DNA from 3 places in the Marinobacterium sp. NO-S09 genome. Region 1 is predicted to be linked to each of the others. Evidence: predicted binding sites of a transcription regulator. Region 1 holds the regulator's gene; each other region holds the start of a gene.
The links. Region 1 encodes FNR, which switches genes on or off when oxygen is low (the NO sensors DNR and NnrR bind a similar motif). Its sites were predicted from a motif close to TTGATNTANATCAA; they were not measured.

Region 1 (3,278 bases):
ATCGAAATTGACCCACGAGAAGCCAGCCATGACACCCTGGGAGTCTTGCGTGACATCGGCTTCAACCGCATCAGCCTGGGTGTTCAGGATGTAAACCCTAAGGTTCAGGAAGCCGTGAACCGGGTACAGCCAACGGAACAGACGCAGGCAATCCTCACGCGCTCCCGTGAGCTGGGCTTCAAATCGATCAACATGGATCTGATTTACGGCCTGCCACACCAGACCGCCGACAGTTTTGCTGAAACATTGAATACCGTGATCGACATGAGTCCGGACCGACTCTCGGTGTTCAACTATGCACACTTGCCTGACCGCTTCCGTTCACAGAAGCACATTCGCGCAGAAGACCTGCCCTCGTCCGCCACCAAGCTCGATATTCTGCAACAGACAATCCAGCGGCTGCTGGACGCCGGCTACGTGTATATCGGCATGGACCATTTTGCCAAGCCGGGCGACGAACTGGCCATCGCCCAGGCACAGGGCAAGCTGCACCGAAACTTCCAGGGCTACACGACGCACTCTGATTGTGACCTGGTTGCAATGGGCGTATCGGCCATCAGCCAGATTGGCGATGTGTATTACCAGAACGAACATGATCTTTCCGCCTACACGCAGGGTGTCAGCCAGCAGGAGCATGCGGTCAAGCGTGGTGTCATCCTGACGCCGGATGACCATATCCGTCGGGCAGTGATCACCCAGTTGATCTGTCAGTTTGAGCTGGACAAGGCAGAGGTTCTGGCCCCCTTTGACGTGACCTTTGACGACTACTTTGACGCTGAGCAGGTCGAGTTGGCCCAGTTTGAAAATGATGGCCTCATTGAGCAGAGCCCGACCCACATTCGCGTAACGCCAGCCGGCCGCCTGTTGATTCGCCGTATTTGTATGGCGTTTGACGCCTACATCCCCAAACAGCAACCGAGCAACAACTTTTCGCGTATTATCTGATACACCGGCCAGGGAGGGCTGAAAACCTTCACCCATGGGGGGAAATGTTACATAATGCGGCTAATTGCCATCGCGTTGTAACTCCAGATCAGAAAGGAACCCCCTCATGGCCGATTGGAAATCTCAGGGAAAGCTCCATAGTCTGCCGCAAGTTCATTGTAAAACCTGCAGCCTCAGCTCTCTGTGCCTGCCTGTTTCACTTGAACTGACAGAAATTGACCGCCTTGACGACATTATCGACAAGAGCCGTCCCCTGAAAAAAGGCGAGCATCTGTTTCACCAGGGCGAGCCCTTCAGCTCCGTCTACGCCATCCGTGCCGGCTCTATCAAGAGCTACACCCTGACCAACGAGGGTGAAGAGCAGATCACCGGTTTTTACTTCCCTGGAGAACTGGTGGGTTTGAGCGGCTATGATGCCGAAAACTACCCCATGTCTGCCAAGGTGCTGGAAACCACCACCGTGTGCGAAATTCCATTCGAGCGCCTGGATGAGCTGTCCGGCCAACTGCCTGAACTGCGTCGCCAGATGCTGCGCAGCATGTCCAAGGAGTTGCGTGACGACCAGCAAATGATGCTGCTGCTGTCCAAGAAAAATGCGGAACAGCGCGTTGCCACCTTCCTGCTGAAATTGTCCCAGCGCTTCAAGGCACGTGGTTACTCGGCGTCCAACTTCCGCCTGTCCATGTCTCGTAATGAAATCGGCAACTACCTGGGTCTGGCCGTTGAAACCGTTAGCCGTATCTTTACGCGTTTTCAGAAAATGGAGTTGATGCGCGTGGATGGCAAGGAAGTTGAGCTGACCAACCTTGAAGAGATGTACCGTCTGTCCGGTGAAGCCCAGGATGACGAGTGCCCCCACTCCAAGGAAAAGACATCTTGAGCCGATAATGGCTTTTGCAGAAAGCGGGCAGCGGACGCCCAAATAAAAAAGGCACAGTCCAGAGGACTGTGCCCAAGTTGCACAATGAAGTAGCCATCTCAATGTGTAACCCAACGCCCTCATTACACCTGTATTTTGCGACCGCAGCATTGAGTTATATCAACAGCCTGTCCGTCTCGGAGAATTTCTATGTCCTACGATGAGTTTTACGTAAAGTCCGTTATCCGTTCACTGCAGGACTGGCCAGAACCCGGCGTAGTATTCCGAGATATCACCCCGATTTTCAAAGACCCCAAAGCCATGCGCATGGTGTCTGACGCCTTTATCCAGCGCTATGTCGACAGCGATATCACCCACATCGCCTGTATTGATGCGCGCGGCTTCCTGTTCGGCTCCATCATGGCCTACCAGCTCAACCTGCCACTGGTACTGGTGCGTAAAAAAGGCAAACTTCCGGGTGAAACCATTCATCAGGAGTATGAGCTTGAATACGGCACATCTGCTGTTGAAATGCAGAGCGATGCCCTGCAGGCCGGCGATCGTGTGCTGCTGTTTGATGATCTGATTGCTACCGGTGGCACTCTGCTGGCCGCCTGCACCCTGATCAATAAACTCGGCGCTGAAGTTATTGAAGCAGCCGCCCTGATTGATCTGCCCGACCTGCAGGGGTCCACCCGCATTCAGGAGCTGGGTATTCCGGTCTATTCCCTGCTGGCTTACGAAGGCCTCTAATTCAAGGAGAAGCCGCCATGCGTCTGGTCACGACTCTCGCCACCACACTGCTGTGTGCCACCGCTGCACAGGCAGAGAATATCCAGCTGACCCACAAGGACCTGGTATTGAATGCCAACCTGGAATCCGCCGGAGAAGACGATCTGACCGGCCGCAGCCTGGTATTGATCACCCACGGCACCCTGGCCCATGGGCGCATGGAGCTGGTCAGTGCTCTGCAGAGCACTCTGGCCGAGTATGATATTGCCAGCCTTGCTCCCACGCTTAGCCTGGGAGTCAGCGATCGTAAGGGCATGTATGACTGCTCCACGCCGCATACACACCACCACGAAGACGCCGTTGCAGAACTGGCACTATGGCTGGAGTGGCTTGAAACTCAGGGCGCTGAGCGTATCCTGCTGTTGGGCCACTCCCGTGGGGGCAATCAGGCTGCCCTGCTGTCACAGGAAACCGACAGCACTGCCTTGATGGGACAGGTTTTGCTCGCGCCCATGACCTGGAATGCAGAAGCCGAAGCAAAGTCCTATGCACAACGGTACGGCCAGCCACTGGCGCCCCTGCTGCAACAGGCTAAAAACCAGGCGACGGACCCTTTGCCCGACCCTGTCGATTTCCTCTACTGCGAAGATGCCAAGGTCAATGCAGACACCTTTGTCAGCTACTACTCGGACCAGCCTTCACATCACACACCCAGCCTCTTGCAGAACACCCAACTACCAAC
Region 2 (3,278 bases), 990 kb from region 1:
TGAATATCCCTGAGGCTGATGCCCACGGTTTCACCCTGTTTGAAAGGGTTCTGGAGAGAGGGATAGCGTGGCTCCGGGTGCAGTTCCAGCAAACGGTTTACACGCTCAAGCGCGGCCCGGGCGCCAAACCAGGCGTACTGCATGCCCAACACTTCCTGCACCGGCCCCATCATGAACCAGAGGTAGCCAAACACCGCCATCATCTGACCAACAGAGAGATCAGAAAACACCACCATCAGCATGGCTACGGCTCTGAACAGATCGACCCCGACCATAAACAGCATGAAACTGAGCCGGCTGGCAGCATCCGAGCGCCACTCGAAGTTGGTGGAGTGATCACGCACCTTTAGCGCATGGTCGACAAGGCGTTGCAGATAGTGCTTTTCCCGGTTGCTGGCACGTATCTGCTGTATGGCATCCAATGTTTCCGTCAGCGCCGCCTGGAACAGCTCATAGGCGGAATTCTCGCGCGCCTTGAGGTGCTTGACCCGCTTGCCCACCGACATGGTCAACCAGATTACAAAGGGGTTGAGGAACAGAATCAGCAAGGCCAGCTGCCAGTGCATCCACAGCAGGATGATGGCAGTGCCGAATATGGACAGTACCGCCACCAAAAAGCGGCTGACCGACGAGCCGACAAAGCGGTCCACAGTATCCAGGTCGGTGACAAAATGGGATGCCACGCTGCCACTGCCCAGCGTTTCATACTCGGCCATGGAGATCCGCTGCAGCCGTTCCAGCAACCCGGCACGGATGCGGTAGATTACATCCTTGGAGATAATGGTGAACTGGCGCGCCTGGAAGACGTTGAGCGCCAGTGCACAGAGTCGCAACACTACCGTGAGCAGCAGTACAGCGCCTATGTATAACGGTGGCCCGTGCCAGGATTCGGGGAACCAGCCATTCACGGTTGCCACGACAACACCCGGCTGCCCCAGCAGCACCTCATCCACCAGCAGCGGCATTAACAGCGGCAGGGGCACACTCATCAGCGCCGCCATAATGGCAATCAGATTGGCCAGAACAAGCTCGCGGCGGTGTTCCAGTGCAATATGGAAAATATAACGCCAGGTATAACGGGAGGGTGCAGTCACAGACACCGGGTACTCCTTGTACAAAGCGCCTCGATATCCGACCCGGCAATGCAATGAATGTCTTGTCTGCTTCGCGGTTCGGGGCGCCCTTAAGCGATAACTGAAACCGGCCATCAAACCAGCCCCACTGATGCTTTCAATGTACGCCACTGCCACATATAAAAACACCCGCAAAAGCGGGTGTTATAAGCAAAGGAATGCTGTTGACCTTAGTTGTCGCGCAGCATGCTGTAGAGTTCGTCCTTCAGCTGCAGGCGCTTGCGCTTGTACATCTCTTCTGTCTTGGTGCACACAGGCTCAACTTCCGCTTCCATACGTTCGACGTCCTTGGTCAGCTGGTGATATTCGTCAAACAGCTTGGCGAAGTGATCATTTTCCATTTTCAGCTGGTGGATCTGGTCACGGAATTCCGGCAGTTCATGGACGAGATCGTGATGTTCAATGCTCATAGAGGCTGTTCCTTGGTTGTTGTCGCTTCTTGAGTTCACTATGCTTCAGTTAAGGGTCACTGGCATTGACCCCCATCAACCAAGCTTTAGAGCCGTGGAGCTGCCATGATTCATACCCATATCATGACCGACACACCTGTCGGCCCCCTCACCCTGCAAGCCGATAAACACGGGCTGTGCCGGTTGGATTTTGGTGTGCGCGCAACGCCCGGCGACAGTGCGCCCTCTACATCCGTACTGCGCGATTGTGTTGACCAGCTGAATGCCTACTTTGACGGTCAACTGGTCGACTTCGATCTGCCACTGAACCCGGTCGGCACTCCCTTTCAGGGCGAAGTCTGGACTGCGCTACAGCAAATCCCTCACGGTGAAGTACGCAGCTATGGCGACATTGCCCGTGCCGTAGGCCGTCCCCAGGCATTTCGTGCTGTGGGCCTGGCCAACAACCGCAATCCCATCTCCATCATCATTCCCTGCCATCGCGTTATTGGCAGCAGCGGTGAACTGACCGGTTATGGCGGTGGCCTCGATATAAAGATTCGTCTGTTGGAACTGGAGAATATCCAGCTGCAACCCGGAGCCAAACCGGAGCTGTACCGCGTTCAGACGCAAGAAGCGGTCGGTTAAGCACCAAGTAGTCTCGACCTTGGCGCCGAATAACGGTAGCTTATGCAGCCCACGACCTGCGTATACAAGTGAAGCTGCCACAGATGGAAACCCTGACCCTGCAGCCGTTGAGCCACGCCAGCGGTGAAGTCCAGATCCCGGGCTCCAAGAGCCTGTCCAACCGTATTCTGCTGCTTGCGGCCCTGGCCCAAGGCACAACCCGCATCACCAACCTGCTCGACAGTGATGATGTTCGGCATATGCTCAACGCACTGAGCGCGCTGGGCGTAGACTACGAGCTGGCAGAAAACCGCCGCAGCTGCACGCTGTCCGGGCTGGGTCGGGCCTTTGATGCCAGCGCTGCTCTGGAGCTGTTTCTGGGTAATGCCGGCACGGCCATGCGCCCACTCTGTGCCGCACTCTGTGCCAGCAAAGGCGAATTCACTCTGACCGGTGAACCGCGCATGTACGAACGCCCCATTGGCGATCTGATTGACGCCCTGCGTCCCCTGGGCGCTCAGGTGGAATACCTGGGTGAAGAAGGCTACCCGCCGCTGAAGATTCAGGCCGCAGGCCTCAAAGGCGGTGAAGTCAGTATTCGTGGCAATATTTCCAGCCAGTTCCTCACAGCCCTGTTGATGGCTGCGCCTCTGGCAGAGGGAGACCTGGTGATCAATGTCGATGGTGAACTGGTTTCCAAGCCTTACATAGACATCACCCTGCACACCATGAAGCTGTTTGGTGTTGAGGTGGACAACCAGAACTACCAGCGTTTTGTCATCGAGGCGGGTCAAACCTACCGCTCACCGGGTGAGGTGATGGTGGAAGGCGATGCCTCCTCCGCATCCTACTTCCTGGCTGCAGCGGCCATTGCCGGCGGTACCGTGCGTGTATACGGCGTGGGTGCCGACAGCGTTCAGGGCGACAAGGCCTTTGCCGAAGTACTGGGCAAAATGGGCGCCGAGGTCAGCTACGGCCCGACCTGGATTGAAGTCAGCAAGGGTACGCTCAAAGGGGTGGACCTGGATTTGAATGCGATCCCCGATGCCGCCATGACCATTGCCACTACTGCCCTGTTTGCAGACGGCCCCACCGCGATTCGCAACGTGTACAACTGGCGTGTGAAGGA
Region 3 (3,278 bases), 1.6 Mb from region 1:
TTGCAGAGGCTGCTCAAGTGACTGGTTATGCTCATTGGCAACAGAGCGAAACTGCTGTGCCTGGGAAGCTTCTCCCAAGTCTTCACAGATCTTGGCTCGCAGCAGGTTGGAGCGCACCTTGAGCGTGTTATCCCTTGGGAAGGCAAATTCGGCGTTGTTCAGTACCGTGTCAAAGTCGTTACGCAGATCAATCTGACGACGGTTATCAGCATCCAGCATTTCCAGACGGCGAATATTCGCCAGACGCAGATAGGGTTCAGGAGAACGGTAGCAACTGCTGCGCCCCAACTGAATGGATTTGCGGTAGGCCCCTTCAGCCATATCCAGAACACGGGTTTGAGTCGCGACTCGCCCCAGCTCCATCTGGCGGGGAATCCCCAAGGGTGACTTGGACGTAGCTTGTTTCAGAATATCTCGCGCATCATCCAGGTCACCGTTTTTCTCATGCACCCTGGCCAGCAGGTCATAGGCCGAGATCAGCAACGGGAAGTTTTCGATCAGGCTACCCAACAGCTCTTTTGCTTCACTCAGCCGCTCCATAGCCGCCAAAGCTTCCGCCATCACCAGACCAATCTCCTTGTCCTGCGTCTGCCAGAACAGGGGTTCCAGCACCTCATAGGCTTCGTCGGGACGTTTCAACTGAATCAGCAGACTGGCTTTAAGGCGGCAGGCATAGTCGTAGTTACTGTCATGACGCGGGATATCGTCACAGGCGATAACGGCGCCTTCCAGGTCACCCACTTCGATGGACTGCTCTACCGGACGCAACACCTGCTTGCGCAGAACCAGCTGGTCAAGACGGCTTTTGAGTTCGTCGATGGTAAACGGTCGGGTCAACAGATCATCAGGACGGCTGTCGATGGCATGCAACACCACTTCCTGGGACGCATCACTGGTCATGAAGATCCAGCCGGCGGTAGGCCGGATATAGCCCCGGTAACGTGCCTCTTCGAGCAGTTGCATACCGGTCACCGAGTCGCTGCTGTTATGGCCCAGTAAGATAATGTCGTAGGAGGATTCCTGGATCAGCGTCAGCACCTTGTCGTTCACAGTGGTGGCAAGGAGATTTTTGACGCCCAGTTCACGCAGCATATAGTAGATGGTCGACCGCAGGTTACCGCTGCTATCGATCAGGAGTACGCTTTTATTAGAGTAATCGACTGTCCTGGACGCCACTGTGGCTGTTTACCTATTACCAAACGCTGGGAACCCTTCTCGGGCGGGGTTGGTAACAGTATACAGAGGGAGGTACGGGCGCAGAAGACTCGGGGAACACAAACAAAAAAACGCCGAGCATCGGGTGAGCATGCTCGGCATCAAAGACAGTTCTATGCTGTGGGTTCACTATAGAGAATCACCGGGTAGGCGTTTATGATGTCGATCAATTTTTGCGCTGCAACGAACTGACCCGCATCAATTAATACCAACGCCTAACACGCCTGCCTGCCGTTTTCCTCTAGAATGTCGACAATACGAGGAGAAGAATAAAGACAATGACTACGGCCCTGATTTCACACAAGGACTGCCAGCTGCATAACCTGGGTCCTGAACACCCGGACAGCCCCATTCGCCTGGCAGCAATTCACAAGGTGCTGGAACGTACTGGCCTGATTGACCAGCTGGACCAGATCACGGCGGTACCCGTTACCGAAGAACAGATCTCGCTGGCACACCATCAGCTGCACAGCAAGCGTCTGGATGCCCAGCAACCCGGCTCCGGCATTGTCTATACCGATGATGATACCGCCATGTGCCCTGACAGCATGAATGCTGCACGGCTTGCTGCCGGCGGCGTTATTCTGGCGGTTAACCGCGTGCTTGCCGGCAAGGCCGATAATGCCTTCTGTGCCGTGCGCCCACCCGGCCATCACGCCGAGTACAACCTCGCCATGGGGTTTTGCCTGTTCAACAATGTGGCCATTGGCGCTGCTCATGCACTGCAGCAGGCCGATATTCAACGTGTGGCCATCCTCGACTTTGATGTTCACCACTGCAACGGCACTGTGGATATCTTCAAGGACCGCCCCGAGGTACTGGTCTGCTCGACCTTCCAGCACCCTTATTACCCGGAGCGCTACCACCAGATCGACCGCCCCAACATCGTCAACTGCCCTATCGCAGCGCACACCGAGCCACATATTTTCCACCGCGCCGTGGAAGAACACTGGCTACCGGCACTGGATGCGCACAAACCGGACATGATTTTCATCTCCGCCGGTTTCGATGCGCATAAGGAAGACCCCATGGCCGACCTGAACCTGGATGAAGAGGACTACCGCCAGGTAACCAAGGTGATCAAGGCCGTGGCCGAGCGCCACTCACAGGGCCGCATCGTGTCCGTGCTGGAAGGAGGCTACAACCCGGTCGCACTGGCATTCAGTGTGCAGGCACACCTGGAAGTACTGGCCGGTTTCTGATCCGGCCTTTCTTTTCTTCTCGTTGCCGCCTGTAAACAGTCATAAAAAAACGGAGCCCTGGGGCTCCGTTTTTAGTTCAACTCTCTGTCGCTGTATCAGCCGACAAACTTGATCATCACACCTGCCGCAACCGCCGAGCCGATAACACCGGCCACGTTCGGACCCATGGCATGCATCAGCAGGAAGTTCTGCGGGTTGGCTTCAAGACCCAGCTTGTTGGAAACACGCGCGGCCATAGGCACTGCGGATACACCTGCTGAACCGATCAACGGGTTGATGGCGTTGCCGCCCTGCAGCTTGTTCAGGCCCTTGGCCATAAGTACACCACAGGCGGTACCGATACCGAAGGCAACAATACCCAGCACCAGAATACCCAGTGTCTGCACATCCAGGAATTTGTCAGCAGACAGCTTGGAGCCAACGGACAGACCCAGGAATATGGTGACGATGTTGATCAGTGCGTTCTGGGCGGTATCGCTCAGACGGTCCACAACACCACACTCACGCATCAGGTTACCGAAACAGAACATACCCAGCAGCGGTGCCGCATCCGGCAGCAGCATGGCTACCAGGATCAACAGCAGGATCGGGAACATGATCTTTTCGACCTTGGATACGTGACGCAGCTGGCTCATGCTGATCTTGCGCTCGGACTCGGTGGTCAGGGCACGCATGATCGGCGGCTGAATCAGCGGTACCAGCGCCATGTAGGAGTAAGCTGCCACAGCGATGGCACCCAGCAGGTGCGGAGACAGCAGGCTCGCCACATAGATCGCAGTCGGACCGTCAGCACCACCGATGATACCGATAGCCGCTGCGTCCTGAATGCTGAAGTCCAGAATGCCAAAGCTGCTCAATGCC

Region 2: a site for FNR is predicted at 1,609-1,622, ahead of O3C79_RS08255 (HP1242/YdcH family protein). Genes of this name have one in related genera too.
Region 3: a site for FNR is predicted at 1,404-1,417, ahead of O3C79_RS05230 (histone deacetylase family protein). Genes of this name have one in related genera too.

The regions. Positions count from the first base shown of each region.
Region 1 is NZ_CP168954.1:2,742,449-2,745,726, forward strand. Features, by position in the region: gene hemN (oxygen-independent coproporphyrinogen III oxidase) at 1-945, shown strand, start outside; gene fnr (fumarate/nitrate reduction transcriptional regulator Fnr) at 1,052-1,825, shown strand; gene O3C79_RS12755 (adenine phosphoribosyltransferase) at 2,015-2,557, shown strand; gene O3C79_RS12760 (alpha/beta hydrolase) at 2,575-3,278, shown strand, end outside.
Region 2 is NZ_CP168954.1:1,753,227-1,756,504, reverse strand. Features, by position in the region: gene O3C79_RS08260 (ABC transporter ATP-binding protein) at 1-1,100, opposite strand, end outside; gene O3C79_RS08255 (HP1242/YdcH family protein) at 1,304-1,543, opposite strand; gene O3C79_RS08250 (methylated-DNA--[protein]-cysteine S-methyltransferase) at 1,649-2,170, shown strand; gene aroA (3-phosphoshikimate 1-carboxyvinyltransferase) at 2,254-3,278, shown strand, end outside.
Region 3 is NZ_CP168954.1:1,101,767-1,105,044, reverse strand. Features, by position in the region: gene O3C79_RS05235 (response regulator) at 1-1,176, opposite strand, end outside; gene O3C79_RS05230 (histone deacetylase family protein) at 1,494-2,417, shown strand; gene O3C79_RS05225 (sodium ion-translocating decarboxylase subunit beta) at 2,513-3,278, opposite strand, start outside.